One region of the Amycolatopsis sp. NPDC039088 genome, then DNA from elsewhere that is predicted to be linked to it. Evidence: riboswitches for the same ligand, from Rfam matches in the RefSeq annotation. Region 1 holds a riboswitch; each other region holds the start of a gene.
The links. A riboswitch is a leader RNA that binds a small molecule or an ion and turns the genes downstream of it on or off. The one in region 1 is predicted to bind S-adenosylmethionine.
Positions count from the first base shown of each region.

Region 2: another riboswitch for S-adenosylmethionine. It lies ahead of ACZ7KI_RS16885 (aminotransferase class V-fold PLP-dependent enzyme); the one in region 1 lies ahead of thrC (threonine synthase).
Region 3: another riboswitch for S-adenosylmethionine. It lies ahead of ACZ7KI_RS22655 (methionine ABC transporter ATP-binding protein); the one in region 1 lies ahead of thrC (threonine synthase).

Region 1 is NZ_JBVKAE010000010.1:51,651-55,921, reverse strand. It holds gene ACZ7KI_RS15095 (ComEC/Rec2 family competence protein) at 1-625, shown strand, start outside; gene thrC (threonine synthase) at 643-1,908, opposite strand; SAM riboswitch class I at 1,921-2,053, opposite strand; gene holA (DNA polymerase III subunit delta) at 2,189-3,172, shown strand; gene rpsT (30S ribosomal protein S20) at 3,225-3,485, opposite strand; gene ACZ7KI_RS15075 (EamA family transporter) at 3,818-4,271, shown strand, end outside.
Region 2 is NZ_JBVKAE010000011.1:176,135-180,405, reverse strand. It holds gene ACZ7KI_RS16895 (potassium/proton antiporter) at 1-376, shown strand, start outside; gene ACZ7KI_RS16890 (M23 family metallopeptidase) at 519-1,199, shown strand; SAM riboswitch class IV at 1,305-1,419, shown strand; gene ACZ7KI_RS16885 (aminotransferase class V-fold PLP-dependent enzyme) at 1,452-2,816, shown strand; gene ACZ7KI_RS16880 (hypothetical protein) at 2,836-3,456, shown strand; gene lspA (signal peptidase II) at 3,481-4,044, shown strand; gene ACZ7KI_RS16870 (RluA family pseudouridine synthase) at 4,041-4,271, shown strand, end outside.
Region 3 is NZ_JBVKAE010000017.1:141,371-145,641, forward strand. It holds gene ACZ7KI_RS22645 (ABC-F family ATP-binding cassette domain-containing protein) at 1-494, opposite strand, end outside; gene ACZ7KI_RS22650 (4-(cytidine 5'-diphospho)-2-C-methyl-D-erythritol kinase) at 563-1,528, opposite strand; gene ACZ7KI_RS22655 (methionine ABC transporter ATP-binding protein) at 1,650-2,660, opposite strand; SAM riboswitch class I at 2,871-2,961, opposite strand; gene rsmA (16S rRNA (adenine(1518)-N(6)/adenine(1519)-N(6))-dimethyltransferase RsmA) at 3,204-4,040, opposite strand; gene ACZ7KI_RS22665 (GNAT family N-acetyltransferase) at 4,081-4,271, shown strand, end outside.

The sequences.
Region 1 (4,271 bases):
CGCCGACCACATCGGCGGTCTCGAATCCGTCTTCGAGGGCCGGTCGGTCGGTGCGGTCGCCGTCGGTCCGGGACGGGCGCCCGCGTGGGCGTGGCAGCAGGTCGCCGACGAAACCGCGCGCCGTGGGATTCCCTTGCTGGAACTGGGGATCGGGCAACGGCTGGACTGGCCGGGACTGTCACTGGAGGTACTGGGGCCACGTTATGTCACACGGCGATCAGTCCTCGAGCAGGACGGCACGGTGATCAACAACGGGTCGGTCGTCCTGCGTGCCGGGACCCCGGCCGGCCGGTTGCTGCTGACCGGCGACGTCGAACTCGCCGCGCAGGCCGACCTGATGGCGGAGGGGGTCGATCTGCGTGCCGAGATCTTGAAGGTGCCGCACCACGGAAGCCGTTACACGGCACCGGATTTCCTCAACGTCGTCGCGCCGAGGGTAGCGTTGGTGAGTGTCGGCGCCGGAAACACCTACGGCCATCCAAGTAAGTCCACTTTGGACAACCTGGCCGCTGTCGGTGCTTTGGTCGCCAGGACGGACACGGATGGCGACACCGCGGTCGTCGCCGACGCGCGAGGTCTCGCCCTGCTGCGCCGGGGTGAGCCCCGCGGCCCGCCTCGTTCCTGAGGCGGGCCGGCGGGATCTCAGATGCCGAGTGCCTCGCGGACAGCGTCGGCCGAAGCGCTGACGGTGGCCTTCGGGCCGACCTTGTCCTCGATGGCGTCGAGGGTTTTGAGGCCGTCGCCGGTGATCAGCAGCACGATCTCGGCGTCCGGGTCGAGCTTGCCGGTCTCGATGAGCTTCTTGGCCGTCGCCACGGTGACCCCGCCGGCGGTCTCGGTGAAGATGCCCTCAGTGCGGGCGAGCAGCCGGATGCCTTCGACGACTTCTTCGTCGGTGACGTCTTCGATCGCTCCGCCGGTGCGGTTGACCACGTCGAGGACGTACGGGCCGTCGGCCGGGTTACCGATCGCCAGCGACCGGGCGATCGTGTCCGGCTTGACCGGCTGGACGACGTCGTGGCCCGCGCGGAACGCGGCCGAGACGGGGGAGCAGCCGGTGGCCTGCGCGCCGAACACCTTGTACGGCGTTTCCTCGACGAGGCCGAGCTGTCCGAACTCGCGGAAACCCTTGTCCACCTTGGTGAGCTGGGAACCGGAGGCGATCGGCACCACGATCTGCGGGGGAAGGCGCCAGCCGAGCTGCTCGGCGACCTCGAAGGCCAGTGTCTTGGAGCCTTCCGAGTAGTAGGGCCGGACGTTCACGTTGACGAACGCCCAGCTCTCCTGCTCCGCAGCGAGCTGGGTGGCGAGCCGGTTCACGTCGTCGTAGTTGCCGTCGACCGCGATCAGGTCACCGTCGTACACGGCGGTGGTGAGGATCTTGGCGCGTTCGAGGGTCTTCGGGATCAGCACGACCGACCGCCAGCCCGCGCGGGCCGCCGCGGCGGCGACCGCGTTGGCCAGGTTGCCGGTCGACGGACAGGCGAGCACCTCGAACCCGAACTCGCGCGCGGCCGCGAGCGCGACGGCGACCACGCGGTCCTTGAACGAGTGGGTGGGGTTGCCGGTGTCGTCCTTGACCCAGATCTTCTTGACGCCGAGCGCTTTCGCCAGCCTGTCAGCCTGGACGAGCCGGGTGGCGCCGGGTTCGGTGTTGGGGATTTCTTCGACGTTCGAGGGAACGGGAAGGAGTTTCTTGTAGCGCCAGATGTTCTTCGGCCCCGCTTCGATGTCCTCGCGGCGCACGCGGCCGAAGTCGTAGGCGACCTCGAGCGGCGAGAAGTCCTCGGCGGAAACGAATTCGGGGGCGAGCGGCTGCCGGTGTCCCTCTTCCTTCGACACCAGTTCGACGGCCGGTCCGAGATCCGGGGTCTTGGTGGTGGAGGTCGTGCCGAGGGTTGCGGTCATCGCGAGGTCCTTTCCTCATCTGCCCCGCCGAGGCGGGCCGGAATTGGCACCGTGTTCGTCAGCTATCCCACGATCGCGGGATGACAGGCTGACGCCGGTTGCCGGGGCTTCATCGGGCCGTTCCCTCTGCCCCTCTGGATGAGCGGTATTCACTTGTCGGCACGCGCATGATCGCGTCGCCTCGCTAACACCGTACGACATGGGGCTCGCGTGGGGCCACCGTGCCCGGAACACATCACCGGACAAAGCACACGAGAGGAGGAGTGGCAGGATCGTCACCGTGACGACGCAAGCTTCCGCCCCATCGCCGCTGGTCCTGGTCCTCGGTGAGGAAGAGCTGCTGATCGAACGCGCGATCCGTGGCGCTTCTGACGCGGCCAAAGCGGTCGACCCGACGGCGGATCTCAGCCGGATCCGGGTGTCGGACCTCACAGTCCCGGCACTCGCGGAGATGGTCAGCCCCTCACTGTTCGCCGAGGCCCGGGTCATCGTCCTCGAATCCGCGCACGACATCTCACAAGAGCTCGCCGATGGGGTGATGGCCTACATCAAGGCGCCCGCCGACGGCATCGTCCTCGTCGTCGTGCACAGCGGAGGCGGCCGGAGCAAGGCCGCCAAGGCGCTCCCCGCTGCCTTGAAGAAGGCAGGCGCGGAAGTCGTCGAGTGCTCGAAACTGACCAAGCCCGCTGAGCGAGAGTCCTTTGTCCGCAACGAAGTCCGCCGGGTGGGCGGAAAGATCGACGGACCGGCCGTGCTCGCGCTGATCGACGCGGTCGGCTCGGATCTGCGCGAGTTGTCCTCGGCCGCGACACAGCTCGTCGCGGACTCCGGGGGAGTGGTCGACGAGCAGGCGGTCCGCCGCTATCACCGGGGCCGCGCGGATGTGAACGGGTTCGCCGTCGCCGAGAAGGCCGTGGCCGGTGACAAGGCGGCGGCGCTGGAGTCACTGCGCTGGGCGATGCAGCTCGGCGTCCCGCACGTACTGGTCGCGGACGCCCTCGCCGACGCGGTCCGGACGATCGCACGGGTGTCCGGCGCCGGTCGCGGGAACCCGAACCAGATGGCGGGCGAGCTGGGGATGCCGCCGTGGAAGGTGCGCAAGGCCCAAGGGCAGGCCCGCGGCTGGGGGCAGGACGGTCTCGCCACCGCGATGCGGATCGTCGCCCGGCTCAACGCCGAGGTCAAGGGGGTCGCGGCCGACCCGGAGTACGCGCTGGAACGCGCCGTGCTGGAGGTCGTCGACGCACACGGCACCAGTCGCTGAACATGGCGAAGGGCCCCGGCGACTCGCGTCACCGGGGCCCTTCGAAAGCCGATCAGAGAGAGTTCGCGCGCTTCGCGAGCGCGGACTTCTTGTTGGCGGCCTGGTTGGCGTGGAGAACGCCCTTGGTGACGGCCTTGTCCAGCTTCTTGGCCGCGTCCTTCTGCAGCTCGAGGGCCTTGGCCTTGTCGCCGGCGTCGGCGGCCTCGCGGAACTTGCGGATCGCGGTCTTCACCGAGGACCGGATCGCCTGGTTGCGCTGACGCGCCTTCTCGTTGGTGGTGATGCGCTTGATCTGCGACTTGATGTTGGCCACGGGGGCGCTCCTCTTGATCTCTCGGTGGTTTCACCGCCGCGCTGTGACTTGGCCCTGCGCGCTCGCGAAAGCGGCGCGGGTTTCCTCCATGACGGAATGCCACACGGCGATGAAGAGCAAGCTTAACAGCCGTCCCGAGGCGGATCGCGGCCGCCTCCGGACGGGTGCTTGCGGTACGGTGAAGATCGTAGTGCCTAGGGTTCCGCCGCCTGCCCGTTCCGCGCAGCACACAATCAGGGCAGGTGGGGCAGGTCCGAGCGGCACCATCGGCGGGGCCGGAAGCGCCGCCGTTCATCTGACGGGACAAAAGCCTGGAGGACCGGGTTTTCCGCATGCGCGGAAAACGTGAAAGGTCCCCAGTGAACGCCACCGCCCTGTCCCTTGTCCTCGCCGCCGCCGTCATCCACGCCGGCTGGAACCTGGCCGCCAAGAGGATCCGCAGCGGCGGAGCCCGGTTCGTGTGGGCCTATTACAGTCTTTCCGCGGTTCTGCTCGCCCCCGTCGTGGTGATCTCGCTGGTCGTGGAGCCGCAACGTCCACAGTGGACGTGGTTGCTCGCCTCGGCGGTCACCGCCGTGTTGCACGTCACCTACGGAGTCGTCCTCCAGCGGGGTTACGCCGTCGGCGACCTCTCCGTCGTGTACCCACTCGCCCGCGGTACCGGGCCGCTGATCTCGGTGCTCGCGGCCGTGGTGCTGCTCGGCGAGCGGCCGGGTCCACTCGGTCTCGTGGGGGCGTTCCTGGTGGTGGCCGGGGTGCTGGTCATCGGGACCGGACGGTCCCCGG
Region 2 (4,271 bases), on a different contig from region 1:
CCTGCTCCAAGGCGCGACCTTGACCCCGCTCGCCAAGGTGCTCGGGCTGGCACAGCACGCCGAAGCGCACGAGATCGACGTCGACTCCGCGCCACTCGACGAGATGGGTGCCGAGCTGCTGCAGGTCCGCATCCATCCCGGGTCCAAGATGCACGGCGTCTACCTGGCGGAACTGCGGCTTCCGGTGGGGGCGACGATCAGCCTGCTCGTCCGCGACGGCACCGGGTTCACACCCAACAAGAACACCCGGCTCCAGGAACGGGATCAGTTACTCGTAGTCACCACCTCTGAAGCGCGTGACGGCGCCGAACGACGGCTTCGTGCCGTCGACCGGGCCGGTCGCCTCGCCAGGTGGAAGGGCGAATCCGGCCAGTAGGTCACCAACCAGCCCCGGTGGTTCGTCCGAAGATCTCGGAAAGTTCGTCACTGGTTATTCCCTTTTGTACTCCTTTTGGATTACTTTCCCGGCAATCCACTCCATCGAATGGGTGAGTGTCACGGGTTAAGGAGTACGCAAGGTGACGAATCTTCGTGCGCAGTTCGCCAGCCTGGGGGCCGCGGCCGTTCTCGTCGGGGTGATCCTGTCGGCGCCCGCGTCGGCCGCGGGCGCGTTCCCGGCGTTCGGCTTGCCGTTCGACACCGGCCAGTCGGTCTACTCGGCGGGGATCCACTCGGACAACGGAGCCTCCGGCGTGAAGAACGCCATCGACTTCAGCCCGGCGGACAAGACCGTCCGCGTCCCGCTGGCAGGTACCGTCCGGATCCAGCACTGCGACGGCGGCGACTGGGTGACCGTCGACCACGACGGCGGCTGGCGGACCGGGTACTACCACCTGGAAGGCATTGCGGTCACCGACGGCCAGCGCGTCGTCCCGGGTGACGCCCTCGGCCGGACCGGGAACGCGCTGCCCTGTGGTGGCAGCAGCACCGGCGCGCACGTGCACTTCACCCTGTGGACCCTGCCGACGGCAGCCGCCCAGGGCGGAGACTCCCGCGACTTCGGCGTCGGCGCGGGCAACTGGAACGGGATGTCCTACGACGAGGTCTCGACCAAGGTCGCCGAGGCGTACGGCGAACCGGTCGACGGCAAGACCTTCGGCGGCTGGCAGTTCACCGCGGGCGCCGAGCAGTACTCGGGTACCGCCACCGAAGTCGGCTCCCGCTCCGTCGTTTCCCTGCCCGGCCGATTCCGCGTCTGACTCCGGCGTCCGGGGTTCTTCTCGCTTGCGGAGTACGTGAGCGGCGTCTCAACATGCGGGCAAGGGGTGGCTCGATCGCCGGGGCATCCGCTAACTTCGTCCCTAGGTCACGAGTGTCAGCGTCAAGCCCCGGCTAGCTGACCGGCAACCCTCCTTCCGCGGTGGGGTGCCCCGGGTGAGGACCTGGCTCGTCGCGCGGTGCGACGGGCAAGCGCGGGATCCTCGTCGGGTCCCCTGGCCCGGAGGATGACGATGACTCTCGCTCTCGAACGCACCAGCACCCCCGCCACTGTCGCGGAAACCGTTGCGACGCACGAAATCCCGGCGGTCGCCTGCGCCGATCTGCGGGTCCCGCTGGTCACCGGCGGCGACATCGGCTACGCCAACCTCGACCACGCGGCGAGTGCCCCCTGTCTGGACAAGGTGCGTGACGCGGTCGACGAGTTCCTGCCCTGGTACGCCAGCGTGCACCGCGGCGCGGGGTTCGCTTCGCAGATCTCCACCAAACTTTACGAGCGCACGCGCGGAATCCTGCGGAAGTTCGTCGACGCCCGCTCGACCGACACCGTGGTGTTCACCCGTAACACCACCGATTCCTTCAACCTTCTCGCCCGCAGCCTGCCGAAGCACACGTCGGTCGTCGTGTTCGACACCGACCACCACGCCGCCTTGCTGCCGTGGAAGGGTCCGAACGTCCGCCGGATCAAGACGCCGCGTACCCGCCTCGCCGCGGTGTCCGCTGTGGACGAAGCACTCGCGGACTGCCCGCAGGGCCCGCGGCTGGTCGTCGTCACCGGCGCGTCCAACGTGACCGGGGAACTGTTGCCGGTCAAGGAGATCGCCGCGGTGGCGCGACGGCACGGCGCCCGGATCGCCCTCGACGCCGCGCAGCTCGCGCCGCACCGCCGGATCTCCGTGCGCGAGCTGGACGTCGACTACATCGCGCTGTCGGGCCACAAGCTGTACGCGCCCTTCGGTGCCGGTGCGCTGATCGGCCGCGCCGACTGGCTCCGCGCCGCCCAGCCGTACCTCGCCGGTGGCGGTGCGACGAAGCTGGTCACCCGCGACTCCGAGGACCTCGGTGTCGTCTGGAACGCGGGCGCCGAGCGGCACGAAGCCGGTTCCCCCAACACTGTCGGCGTCTACGCGCTCGGCGTCGCCTGCGAGACGTTGGCCGCGAATTGGGACGCGGTCGTCGCCCACGAGGACGAACTGCTGGCCCGGCTGCGGCGTGGTCTCGCCGGTATCCCCGGCTTCGCCGAGCTGCGGTTGTTCGACGCGCCGGTCGACAGGGTCGGCACGCTGAGCTTCGTCGTCGACGGCTTCGAGCCGGGCTGGCTCGCCGCCGTCCTGTCCGCGGAGTACGGCATCGGTGTGCGGGACGGCGCGTTCTGCGCGCATATCGCGACCAAGCGGCTGATCTCCGCCGCCGGTTCGGCCGGTCAGCAGGCCATCCGGGTCAGCCTCGGTCTCGGCAGCACCGCCGAGCACGTGGACCGGCTCGTGCTGGCGCTGCGCCAGATCGTCGCCCGCGGCGCCCGCTGGCAGTACGAAAAGCCGGAGGGCCGCTGGGTGCCGGAGAACGACCCCCGGGAGCTTCCCCCGTTCTGCGCCTGACCCACTACCCTCACCCGGCATGGGGAACGAGCGACCGCGTTACTGGTTTCCGTTGGCACTGCTGGGGTTCGTCCAGCTGATCGTGGTGGCGCTGTCGTTCGGCCCGCCGTGGTCGGAGGGATGGTTCGCCTACGCGCCCGCCACGGGCGGCCAGCAGTTCCTGACGCAGAACCTGTACGGCGTGGAGATGAGCCGCGCGAACGCGGTCGCGTTGGACGCGTCGTTCTCCGGCGTCGGCCGCGACGACGGCTGGCTGTTCGCCGTACTCGTGGTCTACCTCGGCACCGTGCTCTTCTACGCCGTCAAGGCCACGCGGGCGGGGGACGGCCCGCGGTGGTGGAAGGTCCTCGCGCTCGCCGTCGGCGGCCTGGTCGCCATCCTGCTGGCGGATCTGGTCGGCTACTGGGAATTCGACATGGACGGCGACGCGCGGAGCGCGGTACTGCTGACGCTGGGCCTGGTCCTGCTCGCCTGGCTGGACCGCAGTGTGCTGGTGCTGGTCGTGGCCGCGGCGTTCGTGCTCTGCGCGGTCGTGCTCGCCCAAGGACGGCTCGCGCTGGTGTTGTCGTCACTGGTCGTGCTCGCCGGGGCGTTCGCGGCGCTGCTGAGCAGGCCGAAGGCGGCCGCCGGACAGAGCTGAGCACACTCCGTGGAGAATAGGGGAGTGAGTACAGAGCCCGAGACCGCGCCGCCGTCGCCGCCGCTGCCCAAAAAGCGCGTCGCCGTCGTGTTCGCCGTCGCCGCCGTGCTGTGGGGGATCGACCTCCTCACCAAGCAGCTCGCCGTGTCCACGCTGGAGGGCAAACAGCCGGTCGAGTTCCTCGGTGGGCTGGTGTACTTCCAGCTGGTGCGCAACCCCGGTGCCGCCTTCTCGATGGCGACCGGGCTGACCTGGGTGCTCGCGCTGGTCGCGGCCGCGGTCGTGGTCGCCATCGTCTGGCTGGCCCGGCGGCTGCGTTCGGTCGGCTGGGCGATCGGTCTCGGGCTGGTGCTGGCCGGCGCGCTCGGCAACCTGACCGACCGGATCTTCCGCGCGCCGGGCCCGTTGCGGGGGCACGTGGTCGACATGATCTCCGCGTTCGCGCCGAACGGGCAGGGCTGGGCGATCTTCAACGTCGCCGACTCCGCCATCTGCGTCGGCGGCGTGCTCATCGTCATCCTCTCCCTGCTGGGCAAGGACTACGACGGAACATCTACAAAGGACACGAAGAAGGCGGCAACAGAATGAGCGCGCGCATGCTGCCCGTTCCCGACGGGCTCGACGGAATGCGCGTCGACGCGGGACTGGCGAAACTGCTGGGACTTTCCCGCACCGTCGTGGCGGAGCTGGCCGAATCCGGGGAGATCCTGCTCGACGGCAGGCCCGCCGGGAAATCGGACCGGCTGGCCGCGGGCGGACTCCTCGAAGTGACGCTCCCCGATCCGGCGTCGCCGATCGAGGTCGTCGCGGAGCCC
Region 3 (4,271 bases), on a different contig from region 1:
TCCGCCAGCCACCGCACACCTTCGACGTCCAAGTGGTTCGTCGGCTCGTCGAGGACCACGAGGTCGAGCTCGCCGGTGAGGGCCGCGGCCAGCGCGACTCGACGCCGTTCACCGCCGGACAGGTTCGCCGTCGGGGTGTCGACCCCGAGAGCGGTGATCCCCAGACCGTCCATAATGGACCTGACTCGCGCGTCGGCGGCCCATTCGTGCTCCGCGCCGTAGCGCTCCAGCACGACGTCGCCGATGGTGCTGCCGCCGGGAAGCTCGGTCCGCTGGGTGACGACGGCCATCCGCAGGCCACGGACGTGACTCACCCGCCCCGCGTCCGGCTCACTGAGCCCCGCGAGGACTTCCAGCAAGGTCGTCTTCCCGCCTCCGTTGAGACCGACGACGCCGACGCGCTGTCCCTCCGCGACACCAAGCGAAACACCATCGAGCAGCGGGCGCACCCCGTAGGACTTGCTCACCGACTCCAGGTTGACCAAGTTGGCCATTCCTCAGCCGATCCTTTCCAAAAAGCTTGCACCACAAGGGAATTTAAGACATGTCCGTTCGGACATCCTCACGCGTGTACTCGAGGCGGCGCCGGTCGTGGCGCGTCGTCCCCGCCGACCAGCCGGGCGCCGGGAACCGGTCCGTGCGCGACGCGAACCGTCCGGCACACCCCCACACCGGACAACTCCGCGGCGACCTCGACCGCAGACTGGGCGTCCGCGCAGAGAAACGCGCAGGTCGGCCCGGACCCGGAGACGGTGCCCGCGAGTGCCCCCGCGTTGACCCCCGCCCTCAAGGTGCGCCGCAGTCCAGGACGCAACGAGACGGCGGCCGCCTGCAGGTCGTTGCCCAGAAGCAGGGCCAGCTGCCGAGGGTCACCCGACGCCAGCGCTTCGACCACCGGGGTATGGGAACCGATCCGCGGCGGGTTGCCCTCTTCGCGCAACCTGTCCAGTTCGCCGAACACACGCGGGGTCGAAAGACCACGCTGGTCGAACGCCAGTACCCAGTGGAAGGTGTGCCGCGACAGGACCGGCACCAGTTGCTCACCTCGGCCTGTCCCCAGTGCGGTTCCACCGTAAAGCGCAAAAGGGACGTCGCTGCCGAGCTTGGCGGCGATACCGGCCAGTTCGTCGCGGGAGATGTCGAGCTTCCAGAGTGACGCGAGCCCGACCAAGGTCGCGGCCGCGTCAGCGCTGCCCCCGGCCATCCCTCCGGCGACCGGGATGCCTTTGCGGAGCACCACGCGAACCTTGGATTCGCCGTCCGCCTTGCCTACATGAGCCGCCAGCGCCTGCGCGGCCTTCCATGCCAGGTTGTTGGCCCCGGTCGGTACGGAACCTTCCCCCTCGCCATAGACCTCGACACCCGGGTCTTCGGTGACCGCCACGGTCACCTCGTCGGTCAGGGAAAGCGCCTGGAACACGGTCACCAGCTCGTGGTAGCCGTCCGGACGTACGTCACCGACCGACAGGTGCAGGTTGACCTTGGCGGGAACCCTGACGGTGACTGGAGGCGGTACGACGGCGAGCACGCGTCAAGCCTACGTGGCCGCCCCACTTGTGCTGCCACCAGGAGAAAGAGAACAGGACGAGTCAGACATGAACGGGCCGCCCTGGACGGATTTAGTCCAGGGCGGCCCGTTCGTGGAGAAATCAGGCGGCGACGCCCTGCGGTCCGCGAACCGGGTGCGTCACGTGGCCGCCGCGTTCGGCGATCCAGGCGAGCGCGGCGTCCGCGTGCTCACCGCGCACACCGAGGCGGAACCGGCCGACCGGTGTGTCGCCGATGCGGGTCAGACCGCCCCCGATGGTGGCGAGTTCGACGTCGAAGCGGCCGGCGGCCTCGGGCAGCAGGGCGCCGACCGACGCGAAGCCGACAAGCACGACGTCCACCGCGCGGTCGTACTTCGAGGCCTGAGCCCGGCTGGTTTCGATCGCGGGAAGCAGCGCCTGCGCCGTCCGGCTGTTCGGGTCGGAGACCAAGTCGAGCACGGTCCCGCGTTCGATGATCGCACCGGCTTCGAGAACCGCCACGTCATCGCAGACACGGCGAACCACGCCGACGTCAGGTGTGGTGAGCAGCACGGTCACGCCGAGCTCGGCGCGCGCACGGTCGAGCACGGTCAAAACCGCGCCGGACTCCTCGGGCCGCACACCCGCGGTCGGGTCGTCGGCCAGGAGCACGGACGGCCCGGCGGCCAAGGCCTTGGCGATCGCCACTCGGCGCAGCTGCCCCTCGGACAGTTCGCCCGGCCGCTGACCTGCCCGTGGCGTGAGTCCGACCAGGTCGAGCAGGTTGCCCACCCGGTTTCGGCGCTGCGGTCCGTCGAGGCCGAGCTGCTCGAGCGGTGAAGCGATGTTGCCGGCGATGGTGCGCTCCGCGAGCAGCTCCGGCTTGGTGCTCACGACACCGACCTGGCGGCGGATCTCGCGCAGGCGGCGTCCGTCCAGCGTCCCGGTGTTGAGGCCGTCGAGCCGGACGACGCCCCGGTCAGGACGCTCCTGAAGCCCGATGCAACGAGCGAGGGTCGACTTGCCGGAGCCCGCCGGACCGACGACTCCGAACAGCGAGCCCGCTTGGATGTCCACGCTGACGTCGCGCAGGGCGACGACGGGATTTCCGTTGAGGGGGAAGGACTTCGACAAGTTTTCGACAGTGATCACGAAAGGCTCCATGCGAATGGGGCGCCGCTTCTTTCGAGCGCGCCAACCGTCACCGATTAACCGTCCAGAGCGGACGGATTTCAGAGGTAAGGGAAAGACTCAGGCAGTAACGGTGGAGCGTCGACACGCACTTACCGTGCGGCGACCTTCATCGACGACACGTCGCCTGGTCAGCAGGAGCGGGTGGGTGACCCTGTTCATTAGGCACAGCCTCCATCGGTCCTGGCGGTAGCACCTGCCCTGTGGAGGGTGGTTGCTGCGACTTCGGCGAGCCAGGTCTCTCAGTCGCTCGGGATGGCCCACTGAGTAAAACCGATCCCACTGGATGAAAGCAAGCGCGTAGGCGCAGATCACACGTCTGGCGGTGCCCACTCTACAGGATCCGCTGTCCATATCATGAGACAGCGGCAGCGTTTCCAGATCCGCGTCACGGTTCCCGCCTGCTAAGACAGGCTAGAACGGCGCATATCGAGAAGAGGGTTATGCCATCGTGCTGACCTCGGACGGCATTCGACGGGCAGCACCCTCATGCCCACCCGCTGGTCATTCGGCCGCGGCGGCGATACGAGCGAATTGATGAACATCCAACTGCTCGCCGCGAGTCTTGGGGTCGACACCCGCCTTCTCGAGCAACTCCCCCGCCCGTTCGGCGGAACCTGCCCACGACGCCAGCGCCGCGCGCAAAGTCTTTCGCCGCTGGGAGAAGGCGGCGTCGACGACCGCGAACAGGCGCTGCCGGTCCACGGACCACACCAAGTCGCCACGTTCGAAGGCGACCAATGCGGAATCCACGTTCGGAACAGGCCAGAACACCGATCGCGGCACCGCGGCGACTTTGCGCGCCTTCCCGTACCACGCCAGCTTGACGCTGGGCACGCCGTAAGTCCGGCTCCCGGGCCCGGCGGCCATCCGGTCCGCGACCTCGGTCTGGACCATCACGAGACCGCTGGTCAGCGACGGCAGCTCGGCAAGTAGGTGCAGCACGACGGGAACGGCGACGTTGTACGGCAGATTCGCGACGAGCGCCGTGGGCCGTTCGGGCAGGTCCTCCGCCTTGATCCGCAAAGCGTCCGCCCCGACGACCGTCAGCCTTTCGGCCCCCCCTCGCTCGGCCACCGTGTCCGGCAACCGTCCGGCCAGGACGGGATCGATCTCGACCGCGACGACCTTGGCACCGGTCGCGAGCAGACCAAGGGTCAACGAGCCGAGCCCCGGTCCGACTTCCAGTACGACGTCGTCTTCGCCGACTCCTGAAAGATCGACGATACGGCGCACGGTGTTCGGATCGTGCACGAAATTCTGACCGAGCTTCTTGGTCGGACGTACGTCCAGCTCGGCCGCCAACGCCCTGATCTCCGCAGGCCCGAGCAGTTCAGTCACCTGACGATCGTAGCCAGCCCCGGTGGGCCACGATTGGCCGGTGGACAACGTCGCACTCGAAGGTGAGAAAGTCCGGCTGCGTGACTGGCGGCCGTCGGATATCCGATCGCTCCGCGACCTACTCGATCCCGCGCGGCCATGGCATAAGACGAATGGCCCGTACTTCGGTCTTCCGACAGCCGCGGATACCGAATCCACGGCACTCAAGCTCACCGCGGCCAAGTCGGAGCT